2 regions of the Klebsiella sp. KE9456 genome follow, and region 2 is predicted to be linked to the other one. Evidence: predicted binding sites of a transcription regulator. Region 2 holds the regulator's gene; the other holds the start of a gene.
What was found. The regulator Fur, encoded in region 2, represses iron uptake genes when iron is present. The targets are predictions, from matches to a motif close to ATAATAATGAGAACNACTATCAA.
Positions count from the first base shown of each region.

Region 1: ABK821_RS10170 (Nramp family divalent metal transporter) is a predicted target of Fur. The motif match lies at 2,327-2,349, and genes of this name have one in related genera.

Region 1 is NZ_JBDYQK010000008.1:111,667-119,009, reverse strand. Features, by position in the region: gene ABK821_RS10175 (transposase) at 1-1,004, shown strand, start outside; gene ABK821_RS10170 (Nramp family divalent metal transporter) at 1,050-2,285, opposite strand; gene ABK821_RS10165 (NupC/NupG family nucleoside CNT transporter) at 2,635-3,837, shown strand; gene ABK821_RS10160 (EAL domain-containing protein) at 3,879-5,642, opposite strand; tRNA gene ABK821_RS10155 (tRNA-Ala) at 6,066-6,141, opposite strand; tRNA gene ABK821_RS10150 (tRNA-Ala) at 6,183-6,258, opposite strand; gene ABK821_RS10145 (YfeC-like transcriptional regulator) at 6,478-6,831, shown strand; gene ABK821_RS10140 (YfeC-like transcriptional regulator) at 6,840-7,232, shown strand; gene gltX (glutamate--tRNA ligase) at 7,288-7,343, opposite strand, start outside.
Region 2 is NZ_JBDYQK010000005.1:167,128-174,470, reverse strand. Features, by position in the region: gene ABK821_RS07140 (MFS transporter) at 1-614, opposite strand, end outside; gene tcuB (tricarballylate utilization 4Fe-4S protein TcuB) at 670-1,809, opposite strand; gene tcuA (FAD-dependent tricarballylate dehydrogenase TcuA) at 1,796-3,199, opposite strand; gene tcuR (tricarballylate utilization LysR family transcriptional regulator TcuR) at 3,297-4,223, opposite strand; gene fur (ferric iron uptake transcriptional regulator) at 4,350-4,796, opposite strand; gene fldA (flavodoxin FldA) at 5,223-5,753, opposite strand; gene ybfE (LexA regulated protein) at 5,903-6,196, opposite strand; gene ybfF (esterase) at 6,330-7,103, opposite strand; gene seqA (replication initiation negative regulator SeqA) at 7,288-7,343, shown strand, end outside.

The sequences.
Region 1 (7,343 bases), on a different contig from region 2:
AATGGCTGAAAAAAGCCCCATCACAGCCGTTACAGCAATCACTGAAAGACCTTGAGCGAGCCTACAAAAATTTCTTTCAGAAACGGGCTGCTTTCCCCCGCTTCAAAAAACGGGGTCAAAATGACGCATTCCGCTACCCGCAGGGCGTGAAGCTCGATCAGCCCAACAATCGAATATCGTTGCCAAAGTTAGGGTGGATACGCTATCGCAACAGCCGTGAAGTCATTGGCGAAGTGAAAAACGTCACGGTCAGCCAGTCATGCGGCAAATGGTACGTCAGTATCCAGACAGAATACGAAGTGGCTGATCCGGTTCACAACGCAGAGTCAATGGTCGGACTGGATGCCGGAGTCACAAAACTCGCCACACTTTCAGATGGCACGGTATATCAGCCCGTCAACAGCTTTAAAGCAAGCCAGCGTAAGCTGGCAATGCTCCAGCGACAATTAAGCCGCAAAGAAAAGTTCAGCGCAAACTGGCAGAAACAGAAGCGAAAAATCCAGCGTTTTCATTCGCACATTGCCAATATCCGGCGGAACTACCTTCACAAAGTCACCACTGAAATCAGCAAAAACCACGCAATGATCGTCATTGAGGACTTGAAGGTCAGTAACATGTCGAAATCGGCAAAAGGTACGTCAGAACAGCACGGGCGAAACGTCAAAGCCAAATCAGATTTGAACCGTTCGATACTGGATCAGGGCTGGTACGAAATGCGCCGTCAACTTGAATACAAGCAGCTTTGGCGCGGCGGTCAGGTGTTGGCAGTCCCTCCGGCATATACCAGTCAGCGGTGTGCCTGCTGTGGTCATACAGCGAAAGAAAATCGCCAGTCACAAAGTAAATTTGAGTGCCTTGAATGCGGATATATCGAAAATGCCGATATCAATGGGGCACGTAACATCTTAGCGGCTGGACATGCCGTGCTTGCCTGTGGAGGGAGGGTGCAGTCAGACCGCCCGTTGAAGCAGGAACCCACCGAGGCGAGTCAGGCTACGGTCTGAACGCTGTAGGAATCCTCGCCCTTTAGGGCGGGGAGGATGTCAAGACTAACCAGATATCGTGCCGACAATCAGCCAACCGTTGAGCACCACCACGATCGCGACGATCGTCCATCCCAGCAGTTTCAGCCAACGGGCATTAACTAAGTCGCCCATCAGTTGCGAATTGCTGGTGAAGATAAGCAGCGGCACCAGCGCCAGAGCGATACCGAAACTCAGTAATACCTGGCTCATAACCAGAATGCGTGTCGGATCCAGTCCCATCAGGATGACAATAAATGACGGCAGCATCGTCACCGTCCGGCGAAACCAGAGTGGTATATGGAAGCGGATAAAACCTTGCATGACCACCTGCCCCGCCAGCGTCCCCACCACAGTGGACGACAAACCGGCGGCCATCAGACTAAGGCCAAAGATGGTCGCCGCCGCCTGACTCAACAAAGGTTCCAGAGTCAGGTAAGCCTGATCGAGGTCGGCAATACCGCTGTGGCCGCTGAAATGAAAGGCCGCGGCAGCGGTCGCCATCATCGCCAGGTTAACAAAACCAGCGATAGTCATGGCAACCGCCACATCCCAGCGCGTGGCGTTGTAGCGTTCTTTACGCGTCCCGCCGCGCAAATCCTGAGTTAGCGAAGAATGCAGGTAGATAACATGCGGCATGATCGTCGCCCCCAACACCCCGGCGGCAAGAAAAACCGCTTCCTGGGTCGGCAGCGACGGAATAAGCATCCCCTTCGCCAGCGGCGCCATCGCCGGTTGAGAGAAGATGAGTTCGACCACATATGCCGCGGCGACAAACAGCAGCAGTCCGCCGATCACTTTTTCCAGCGGTTTTTGACCACGACGCTGTAACATCAGAATCAGGAAGGTCGCAATCCCTGTCAATACGGCACCCTGAAGTAATGACACGCCGAACACCATCTTAAATCCAATGGCCGCACCGACAAACTCAGCAAGGTCGGTGGCCATGGCGATGATTTCCGCCTGCACCCAGTAAAACCACACCACCGGACGCGGATAGTGATCACGAATTTGCTCCGCCAGATTTTTACCGGTGGCAATACCCAGCTTTGCCGACATGACCTGAATCAGCATCGCCATCAGATTCGCCCAGACCACAACCCACAGAAGTTGATAACCAAAGCTGGCCCCGGCCTGGATATTGGTGGCGAAATTACCCGGATCGATATAGCCAATGGCAGCAATGAACGCAGGCCCCATCAGGGCGAGCTTAATCTTGCGCGCTGCGCGACCACTGCTATTCTCAACGCGACTGCTTGTCATTTTCTGCCTCTGAAAATATAGCCTTTGCTATGTTTCATGCTATCAAAGTGCGAATGATTATCAAGTTCATTTGTAAAGGTGATAATGATTACTGTGATAGGGGGGAGCAATAGCGGGCCAATAACGGAAAACTGAGGTTGATAAACGTTGCTTTATCTCACCGTCATCAGAATAGTACATCGGTGCAACTTTTAAAACCTTTACGCAACATAACAAAAATCAATGATCGATCACTATTCTTTCCCTTCTTCACATATCCTTGCAATAATGTGCTCTGCATCTCGTTTTCTTTTAAACTGTTACATAAAATGTGCACAGAAATTTAACCTGCCTCATGTTTGGAGCAAATATGGACCGCGTCCTGCATTTTATTCTCGCGATCGTAGTGGTTGCCATTCTGGCCCTGTTGGTCAGCCACAACCGTAATCAGATTCGTGTACGTTACGTCATTCAACTGCTTGTCATTGAAGTGTTACTGGCCTGGTTCTTCCTGAACTCTGATATTGGTCTGGGTTTTGTACAAGGCTTCGCCGGGATGTTTGAAAAACTCCTCGGTTTTGCCAACGAAGGGACAAACTTCGTCTTCGGCAGCATGAACGATAAAGGCCTGGCTTTCTTCTTCCTGAAAGTGTTGTGCCCCATCGTTTTCATCTCCGCGCTGATCGGTATTTTGCAACATATTCGTGTCCTGCCGATTATCATTCGCGCAATTGGCACCGTACTGTCCAAAATCAACGGCATGGGTAAACTGGAATCCTTCAATGCGGTCAGCTCGCTGATTCTGGGCCAGTCGGAAAACTTCATCGCCTATAAAGATATTCTTGGGAAAATGTCCCGCAACCGCATGTACACAATGGCAGCGACAGCGATGTCGACCGTCTCTATGTCTATCGTGGGCGCGTACATGACCATGCTGCAGCCGAAATACGTTGTGGCGGCGCTGGTGCTCAACATGTTCAGTACTTTCATCGTTCTGTCGCTCATTAACCCGTATCGCGTGGACGAAAGTGAAGAAAACCTGCAGATGTCCAATCTCCATGAAGGACAAAGTTTCTTCGAAATGCTGGGCGAGTACATCCTGGCGGGTTTTAAAGTGGCGATTATCGTCGCTGCAATGTTGATCGGTTTCATCGCGCTGATTGCTGCGCTGAACGCCCTGTTCGCCACCGTGACCGGCTGGTTCGGCTACAGTATCTCCTTCCAGGGGATCCTTGGCTACATCTTCTATCCGATCGCATGGGTAATGGGCGTACCTGCGGGCGAAGCGCTGCAGGTAGGGAGTATTATGGCAACCAAACTGGTTTCTAACGAATTCGTCGCGATGATGGATCTGCAGAAAATTGCCGCTACGCTCTCTCCACGTGCGGAAGGCATCCTTTCTATCTTCCTGGTCTCCTTCGCCAACTTCTCCTCTATCGGCATTATCGCGGGGGCGATTAAAGGATTGAACGAGGAACAAGGTAACGTGGTTTCCCGTTTCGGCCTGAAACTGGTCTATGGTTCGACGCTGGTGAGCGTGCTCTCTGCGTCTATCGCCGCCCTGGTGCTGTAATTAGCAACCTGTATTGCGAAGCCGGGCAAGCCCCGGCTTTTTCATACCCGCAATTCACTCAAGGGTTGCGGTTTACCAATCAGATATCCCTGTAAATAATCGACGCCTAATTGCAAAAGCCGGGTTCTCTGCTCCTGGGTTTCGACATACTCCGCAACCACCTTCATATTTTTAGCCTTCGCCATTTCAATAATGGATTTAACCATAATGACATCTAGCGGATCGGTTGCGATATCACGCACAAAGCAACCGTCTATTTTTACAATATCAGCCTGTAAATTTTTCAGGCGCTCATAGTTGGCGTAGCCGGTGCCAAAGTCATCAATAGCGATACTGCAGCCGAAATTTCGTAACTGTTGGATGTTATACATACTGATTTCAATATCAGAAAATACCTGCTCTTCGGTCACCTCAATGGTTATCGTCCCCGGCGCCAGGTTGTAACGTTTAAACAGCATGATAATTTGCGCCGCGCTATCTTGTTGCATCAATGTGTGAGGCAGCAGGTTGACCGAAAAATGCTTACCCGGATAGTGATGCAGGACGCGGCATAACGCTTCCAGCACCTGCATATCAAAACGCTGGCTCAGGTTGAACCGGCTAACCAGTGGAATAAACTGCTGCGGCATGATGATGGCGTTACCGCAGCGCATCCGACAGAGTATCTCGTAATAACCTTCTCCAGTTGCATTCTGAATAGGCTGAGCATATAGCAGCAACGAGCCTTTATTAATGGCGTGTTCAACCTGTCTGAGCAGATGAAGCTGTTCGCTTGAGCGCTCGGGAATTTGTCCCTGCCCCATATTCAATGCCCCTACGCGAGAGGTTTCCCCAGCCTGCTCACGCCATCTAATCCTCATCCTCTCGCTACGTGCATAGATATCTGCCATATAAAACAAACAGACAGTAAACGAAATTAACACGGAAAGAACAAATGCTAGTGAATACTCAATGCTTACCCCATGTAAAAAATTCGGATGATAAACAACGAGTAAAAATGCTGATATGGACCATAAAATGCGAATCAGCGTCTGTCCCAGACGCCCAATACCTACGAAGTACAAAATAAAAACAAGAGGAACTAAATAACCTCCAATCAAATCAGAAATATAAGGCGTACAAAGCACAAATAATATGGTGACCAGGGCAATAAACCAGTACAACGTAAATATTCTATGCCCATACGCCAGACACGGCTGGCAATGATTGCGCCAAAATACACGTGCATATCGCGGACTGATAATCATCCGCAATGGATAATAGAACAGCGCCGTAAAAATTAATCCCGCACTAATCAGACTTTGTATATCGATAATTGTGTAGATTATCGATATATGGCCGAAATAACCAGACATTGCCACTGGAAACGAGAAAAATTGCCCCACCACATACATGCTACCTTTCAACAACAGCGGGGCGAAGAAACCGGCCCAAAAAATCCGCATGCCCCAATGCTTCCCCCTCAGGCCGCTGCGCCAGCGTCTTCCAGACTGAAAGCGAATAATCGCGCAGGAAACAAGAACCGGGATGAGCTGGCAAAACAACAAAATCATCGCCTGCGGTAACGCCAGACCGACAATCAGGGTATTATCGATTGCAAACGTGATAATCAATGGTACAACAGCATACCGACCAAATATAAAAAGGAGTGAATACATGGCGCTCAACGGTAACCACACCAGATAGAGTTGATTCTCACCAAGGAAAATTTGTGGGGAAATAAATCTGGAAAGAGGGATAGTAATAAAACAGATCAATAACGCCAGCAGAGTTCTTTTAATTTTAACAGCAGAATAGTTAATCATTATTGTTGTTATTAACTCGCTCAGCATAACATCTATATGAACAAATATTATGCTGCTTAATAATGGCAGGCAAGATATTAAATCGAGAAAAAATCTGAAATTACCTTTCGCTAAGGGATATGCCTGTTATGGACAAAAAATCATTCGAGATGCATTGGGGGTCCACTGAATGCCTTCCCTGGAGCGGGTATGAGTCAGTAACCGTGGTGAGCGACAAAACTGTCGGAGCAGATCTGAATGCACGGACGACGCCTCTTAAGAGCGCATTTCATGGAGGTGATGCATCACGCAGCGACTAGCAAAGGAGTCATCGTAGGGGGACGCATCCAGGTCAAGTTGCAAGCGCGTTAACGATGAAGCGCTAAGCTTAGCGTATTCATTTATTATGGAATATTTTGCGGAAACCACGGGAGAATTGAAATTTGGTGGAGCTAAGCGGGATCGAACCGCTGACCTCTTGCATGCCATGCAAGCGCTCTCCCAGCTGAGCTATAGCCCCGAAGAAACTCTTTACGAACCAAACCTGATGGGTGCAGGTTTTGGTGGAGCTAAGCGGGATCGAACCGCTGACCTCTTGCATGCCATGCAAGCGCTCTCCCAGCTGAGCTATAGCCCCGTAACGTAAAGCGTGTCGTGTTGACGGGCGGCATAATATGAATTCCTTCGCCAGGTGTCAACGGCAAAATCAACCTCGACTCTTTGATCGCTGAAAAAGCAGACAAACGGCTGACATTGCGAGCATTATCGCAGCCAAAAGCCAAACATGTCACCCTTTCCTCTAAAAGGATGCTATAACATGTACAACTAATTCCCATATATTTACTCAGGAAATAGTATGCTCAAGGAACGAATGACACCTGAAGAAATAGCGCATCTGACTGGTTTCAGTCGGCAAACAATTAACAAATGGGTCCGCAAAGAGGGGTGGCAAACATCTCCGCGCCCTGGCGTGCAGGGCGGAAAGGCGCGTCTCGTACATGTCAATGAACAAGTTCGCGAGTTTATTCGCAGCGCACAACGCGTGGCTGAGAATCCAGTCCCCTATTCTCCCGCCGATAACAATCTGGAATCGCTGCTGCTTACCCTGAGTAAAGAGATGACGCCGGGAGAGCAAAAACAGTTGATGTCGCTGCTGCTTCGTGAAGGGATCAGCGGGTTGCTCAATCGGCTGGGTATTCGCGACCAGTAAGTCACATCATGATGAAACTCAAAGACAAAATGACGGCAGCGGAGCTCGCTAAAGGCCTTAAACTTACCCGACAAACAATCAACCGCTGGGCCAGAGAGCAAAAATGGCGAACAGAAACCATACCAGGCATTAAAGGCGGGCGCGCTCGTCTGATTGTTATCGATCAGGCGGTAATTGATTATCTGGCAAATAGTAAGGAATTCCGGGGATTGACCATTGACAACCAGCTTGCAGAAGCGCCCGTTAACTACTTCGTTAATGATGCAGACGCGGTCAGACGTCAAATCGTCGAAACGCTGCACCTTATGTCCCGGTCAGAACAGTTACAGTTGCGCGATCTTCTGGTGCGCGAGGGGATCAGCGGATTTTTATCCCGGCTTGGTATTACTGGGGCGGAATAATAGCTAAAAAAGCGGCGGGAATAACTCCGCCGCTTTACTGTATCTCTTATCTGAATCAGGACTGCTGGCTTTCACGCCCGGCAATAAAGGCCAGCGCTTTATTAATACGCT
Region 2 (7,343 bases):
CGCAGAACAAAAATCAGCGGAATAATCATGCAACCGATAAAGAACGGGATACGCCAGCCCCATGTGGAAATCTGCTCGTGGTCGAGCATGGCGTTCAGGCCGTAACCCATCAGCGCCGCGACAACAATCGCGACCTGCTGGCTGGCGGATTGCCAACTGGTATAGAAGCCTTTATTTCCCGGCGTGGCGATTTCAGAAAGATAGACGGAAACGCCGCCTAACTCTACGCCAGCAGAGAATCCCTGCAATAATCGCCCCAGTAATACCAGTACAGGTGCTAGCAGACCGATACTGTGATAACCAGGAACCAGGGCAATCAGCAGCGTACCGCAGCCCATAATCGCCAGGGTAACCATCAGCCCTTTACGGCGACCGATTCTGTCAATGTAGGCACCCAGCACAATCGCCCCGACAGGGCGCATTAAAAAGCCAGAGCCGAAAACGGCAAAGGTCAGCATTAATGAAGCGAACTCACTTTCCGCCGGGAAGAATGTCTTCGCGATATAGGTGGCGTAAAACCCGAACAGAAAAAAGTCGAACTGTTCGAGGAAGTTACCGCTGGTCACCCGGAGTATTGCGCCAAACGTGCTGGCGCGCGATAGTTGTTGAGTCATTGGGTTTGCTCTCCATTGTCTTTCTTTTGTTCTTATAGAGGTAAGAGTGTGTGGGTTAGTCGCCTGCGACCCCCGCCGGTTTTCCGCGCCGTTTCTCAATCGCCCACTTGAGTAAGGAAGCGCAGCGGTAAAATCCATGGGCAAATTTTCCGTAAGGAATAGTCAAAAACAACGCCATGACCACCCCAAGATGGATGGCCAGCAAAATGCCCATCCACGCGCTATCTCTGCCCGCCAGAAGTGCTAAGCCCGTCAGGCTGGTCAGCAGTAGCAATAAAATAAAACCGCGATCCAGCGGCTTTTGCCGCGCGTCGCCATGCAGCGGTGAGCGCCTGAGATTCAGCCACAACAATCCCGCCGGGCCAATGACCAGACCAGTTCCACCGAGTGTGCCGAGGATCACCGGCGCGCTAAAGAACGGATAAGGGGCCTCCAGGCCAGCGAAGTAGTGGTAGCCTGTCGCCACTACCGTTGCGGCGAAACAGAGCATAAAGCCGTAAAAAGTGAAGTGGTGGAAACGACGGCGCATCAGAGTAAAAGCGTCATCCGCTTCGTTGCAGCCCTTGCCGTGACCGCCGTCGAGATATTTCAGCGTCAGGGCATTACGCGAGGCTTCAGCAATTTCAGCGGAACGCGGCGTGCCGGGAGAGATCTCGCGCCAGAAGCGAATTACGCCCGCCATCAGTAAACCGATCGCCAGAATAAAAACGGAACCAAACATCCACGCCAGCAGGTTATGCGGGAAAATCTGGTAAAAATCACCGGCCAGCGGCGGGTGAAATAGCGAGCCTTTCAACCCTATCGCGAGGAGCAGAAAGAGGCTCAGACCAAAAACTAACGCCAGCGCCACGGTTATGCCCGCCCGACGGTACAAGGCGCTGAAGGCGGCGGGCAGGGCGTAATGCTGCCAGGTTTCAAGCCGTACTTCCGCCATCGCTTTCGGCACGTTAATCGCAAATTCATGAGGCGGCGCATACTGACACGCGTGCAGACAAGCGCCGCAGTTATGGCACAGGTTCGCCAGATAGTTAATATCGGCTTTACCGAATTCCAGGCGCTGGGTCATCGCCGGGAACACAGCGCAAAAACCTTCGCAGTAGCGGCAGGCGTTACACACCTGCATCACTCGCCCGACTTCAGCTTCCGGCTCAGTGAGAATGTGTGCTTCGATGATCAACTTCTCAAGCTGCTTCATGACGCGCCTCCTTCTGTGCTGCCAGAGCGGCCTCTTTTCCGGCGATACGACCAAAGGTGGTGCCGATGGACATGCCGACGCCAGCGGTATAGCCTTTGCCCAGCACGTTGCCCGCCATCATTTCGCCGGCGACAAACAGATTACGGCTCGGTTGTCCGGCAAAGTGCACTGCGGCGCGTGCGTTCACTTTCAGTCCCAGATAGGTGAAGGTGATGCCTGGTCGCAAGGCATAGCCATAGTAAGGCGGCGTGTCGAGCGGTCGTGCCCAGTGGGTTTTTGGCGGCGTCAGCGCCTTCGTTGCGCAGTTATCCAGCGTGGTATGGTCGAATTGCCCGGGCTGGCAGGCTTTATTGTATTGCGTTACGGTGTGGGTTAAGCGTTCGCCATCCAGCCCTAACTGGCGCGCCAGTTCCGCCAGCGTATTGGCCTGCGCGCCGGGGAAGACCGGCGGCATAAAGTGGCCGATCGCTTTGCTGTCGATAATGGAATAGCCAATTTGCCCCGGCTGGTGGGCGACCAGACGCCCCCAGATGGCGTAACGTTTTGGCCAGAAATCTTCCCCTTCATCATAAAAACGCTCAGCGTCACGGTTGACCACCACGCCCAGCGATACGCAGTCCACGCGGGTACAAATCCCGCCGTCATACAGCGGCGCTCTGGCATCGATCGCCACGCAATGTGACTGGGAGGGATCGCCGATAATGTCCGCCCCGGCATCCATCATAAATTTGAGCAGGACGCCCTGGTTAAAGCGGGTGCCGCGAATGAGAAAATTATCCGCTGGCCACTCGCCGCGTTCGTTTTCACCCCACGCTTCCCGCAGCCATTCGCGGTTAGATTCAAATCCTCCGGCGGCGAGGACACAGGCTTTAGCTTCAATGCGTTCCTCTCCCGCCAGTGCCGCCACGAACTCGCCGTTATGCAGTTCAAGCGCCTGCACTGGCATGTTGTAGCGAATTTGCACCCCCAGCTTTTCTGCACTGCGATAATAGGCATTGACGAGAGCTTTCCCGCCGCCCATAAAGAAGGCATTGGTACGTGCTACATGTAGCGCGCCGGAAAGAGGGGGCTGAAAGTTAACGCCGTGCTGGCGCATCCAGTCGCGACATTGTGAAGAGGTACGGATCACCAGTCGCGCCAGCGCTTCGTCGGTATTCCCTTCGGTAACGCGGCGGAGATCCTGCCAGAACTCCTCTTCGGGATAGCTCTCGACCAGCACATCCTGCGGCGCATCGTGCATGCAGCGTAAGTTGCGGGTGTGTTGCGAATTTCCGCCGCGCCACTCCCGGGGGGCCGCTTCAAGCAGCAGCACGGAGGCTCCGCTCTCACGGGCGGTCAAGGCGGCACATAATGCGGCGTTGCCTCCGCCAATCACCAGGACATCAATCATCGTATACTCCATTACTATTTAACTGATTGTTAAATTTGTAATTAAAATGTATACGTATAAGTTGTGTGGGCGCTATGAGGCTCTGCTAAAGAGTTCTTTAGTTAGCGTAAAGTGTTGCTCCAGGCCAACCGCCTGTATCTACCAGGTGACGCATGACCTTCGTCAGCACGACGCGGGCGGCGAGGCCCGCAGGGGTAAGCTCATCATCAGAAAGGCTGACCAAAAAGTTGGGGCGACTCAGTATCGGATTGTGGATGCCGATCACTCTGAGCGCCTCTTTATCAAGATGAGAAATTGCGGCGCCTGGCTGTAGCGTGGCGCCGAGCCCACTACGAACGGCGTGCATCAACAAGGTCAGGCCGTCAATTTCTGCTGTAATTTCAACCTGAAACGCATTTTCCTGACAAATTGCTTCCAGTCTGCCACGCAGACCATGACCGGGACTGGGCATAATCAGGGGAATACTGGTCAACTCTGCTGGGGTGATGATCTCATCAGAAATTTCAGCCAGCAGAGCGTGTGCGCCAATCAGAAACAGTCGCTCTTCAAGAATCGGCCTGGCGCTCCAGCGCAGCATTTTCTCTTTCTGGAACACCACGGCTAAATCAATCTGCCGGGTATTGATCATCCGTTCCAGATTACCGGAAAGGCTTTCCACCAGATGCAGACGCACATCCGCATAGTTTTCCCGCATCGCATGGATAAAAGGTATGCCGAGGACAGAGGCGGTGCTGGGGGCCATGCCGACGCTGACGTGTCCTGAGAGACGCGCTTCCCGCGCGGCGAGAATAGCATCGTCAGCATGACGCAGCGCCAGCTGAGCCTGGGAATAAAAGGCCAGTCCGGCACTGGTGGGCGTTACGCCGCGAGAAGTGCGTTGCAACAGGCGAATGGCAAGTTCGTTTTCCAGCCGCGTCATCTGCTGGCTGAGTGCCGAGACGCCGATATTAAGATCGAGCGCCGCACTGCCCATACTCCCGGTTTCCACAATACGGACAAAGTAGCGTAGCTGGCGAAGCTCCATTTCGATTCTCCGGAAGAGGTCAGACAGAACTTACATGAGATTAGCACAGGGATGGCGGGGAGCGCGTGGGCGAGTTCAACAGATAAAAAAGCCAGCCTGATGCGGCTGGCTTTTCAGTGCGACATATTACTTGGTGTCGTGAGCGTGCTCATCTTCGCGGCAATCGCCTTCCGCACAGTGGCCGTACAGGTACAGGCTGTGGTTAGTCAGACGAATACCGTGTTTGGCGGCAATTTCACGCTGGCGCGCTTCAATGGAATCATCACTAAATTCGATCACTTTGCCGCAATCGAGGCAAATCAGGTGATCGTGGTGATGTTGCTGCGTCAGTTCAAAAACGGATTTACCGCCTTCGAAATTATGGCGGGTAACGATGCCAGCATCGTCAAACTGGTTCAGTACGCGATAAACGGTTGCCAGACCAATTTCTTCCCCCATATCAATCAGGCGTTTATATAAGTCTTCCGCGCTGACATGATGGTTATCCGGTTCCTGCAGGACTTCCAGGATTTTTAATCTCGGAAGGGTCACTTTCAGGCCAGCTTTCTTTAATGCGGTATTGTTGTCAGTCATGCGGAATCTGTCCTGTTGCTAAACGATCTACTTCCATGAGCGGAAGTAATACAGAGAATAACCCGATGTAATGCGTATCATTATAGAACTGCCATGGCGAAATGAAAACCGCAAGCATCGGGCCTTGTATACTGTCAAAAACGAGGCATTCGCTGCAAAAGCACTTTACGTGACCTCGTTAAATCAGAGGACATTGTACAGATATGTGATTAAAAGTTAAAAACTTGTAGCTATATCTTTGATTGCTTTTGTCTATTAATGCAAAAAAATCTGTCGATTATGTTGTTTATCCCCTCACTAATTCAAGTTGCAGGACAAAACGGTTAACCGTTTTGAACAGCGCTTGCGCTGGCCTCGCAGGGCAAGGCCCGGGGATGAGCGAGTATTGTCAACGCAGATGCAACAGACCGTATGACGGGTACAGACTCAGGCATTCTTGATTTCTTCAAGATGCAGTTCTTCAGAAATCTGTTTTACCCATTTGTCGACACGTTCATTAGTCAGTTCCGGCTGACGGTCTTCGTCGATAGCCAGGCCGACGAAGTGGTCATCATCGACCAGGCCTTTAGACGCTTCAAAATGGTAGCCAGCTGTCGGCCAGTGACCCACGATAGTCGCGCCGCGAGGCTCAATGATATCGCGGATAGTCCCCAGCGCGTCACAAAAATATTCTGCGTAGTCTTCCTGATCGCCGCAGCCAAAGAGCGCGACCAGCTTGCCATTGAAATCTATCTCTTCCAGCGTAGGGAAAAAATCATCCCAGTCGCATTGGGCTTCACCGTAATACCAGGTCGGGATGCCGAGCAGCAGAATGTCGTGGCCTTCCAGATCTTCTTTGCTGCTTTTGGCAATGTCGTGGACTTCAGCAACATCTTTACCAAGCTGCTTTTGAATCATTTTTGCAATATTTTCGGTGTTGCCGGTGTCGCTGCCAAAAAAGATGCCGATGATAGCCATGAGTAAAATAACCTCTTGAAACTTAATGATGTGGTAATGGCTTAATGCCTGCAGATAAGGGCAATCATAGCAGAACTGAGAAGGGCGCGGAAACAGCAATCGCGCCCAACTGCACACTCTGCTACATGAAAGGTTATTTTTTGAAGGTTTCAGGCGTTATCGTGGCTGCGCATGGCCGCCAGTTGGTTCATCAGTATCTCTTCTATCAGATCGCTGCGGGTCATACGACGGGCTTCGGCCAGCTCATTCAGCTCATCGACGATATCGGCATTCAGTTTTAACTCAACGCGCTTCAATCCGCGAACTTTATCGCGTTTAAGCTGATTGCGTTTATTGATGCGCAGTTGTTCATCGCGTGAAAGCGGATTGGTTTTCGGTCTACCCGGCCGACGCTCAGTTGCGAACAAATCTAATGTCGTACGGTCCGTTTGTTCTTTTGCCATGATTCAGAGTGACTTCGGGGGAAACAAGCTGTCGGGTATAGCCGACGCAGATAGCGCGCCATCATACATCAGGCAATGCGATGCGCCAACGACCGCAGACATTCTGCCGCGCGGTCGGGCAGATTTTAGCCAGTTATGCGCCGAGGGTGAGCAAATATCGGCGAATTGCCCGTATCACGGCCTCCGGCTTTTCGGCATGCACCCAATGCCCGGCACCGGCAATGACGTGCGCCCGGGCCTGGGGAAATTGCGCCAGCAGGGCATCGCGGTAAGCATCGGTCACGTAAGGGGAGTTGCCACCGGGGATAAACAGCGCCGGGTGAGGCCAGGCCGGGATAGTTTGCCAGCCGACGATATTGTCATACTGCTCCCACAGAGCCGGTACGTTAAAACGCCACTGGCTATCGACAAAAGACTTCAGCAGAAACTGAATCACCCCTTCTTCGTGAAGGTGCTCGCGCATAATCACTGCTGCCTGTTGGCGAGTACTCGCGCCGGCATCGGTTACGGCATTGATGGCGGCGAAGATTTCATCATGACGGCGGACGTGATAATTCACGGGGGCGATATCAATGATCACCAGACCTGCAATGCGTTCAGGAGCCAGCGCGCTTAGCGCCATGACCGCCTTGCCGCCCATAGAATGGCCAATAAAGACCGCTTTTTCTATCTGACATTCATTGAGGGTATCCAGCAGATCCTGCGCCATCGCGGCATAGGTCATTTCCGGCGCGCGCGGCGAAAGGCCGTGGTTTCGCATATCAACCTGCAAAATATCGTGATCGGCGACCAGATCGCGGGCGAGGATCCCAAGGTTATCCAGGCTGCCAAAAAGGCCGTGGACCAGGACGACAGGGGGATGATTATGCGGATTCTGTGCAGATTGTATTCGGCTATTTAATTTCATGGCAAAGTTCTTTTTTTCGCTCCGTCGGGTTAGGGTATTATGTTGGACATTCTGCCATTCGGCTGCAAGAACCGGAAGATTTCCGAGTTTTGCCGCCATCCTGGTTTGACGCTATCCGCGGTTGGGATTTGCCCCTATAATCCCGACAACTTGTATTCAGAAAAAGATATCGCACTGGATTAAGATGAAAACAATCGAAGTTGATGATGAACTCTATAGCTATATTGCCAGCCACACCAA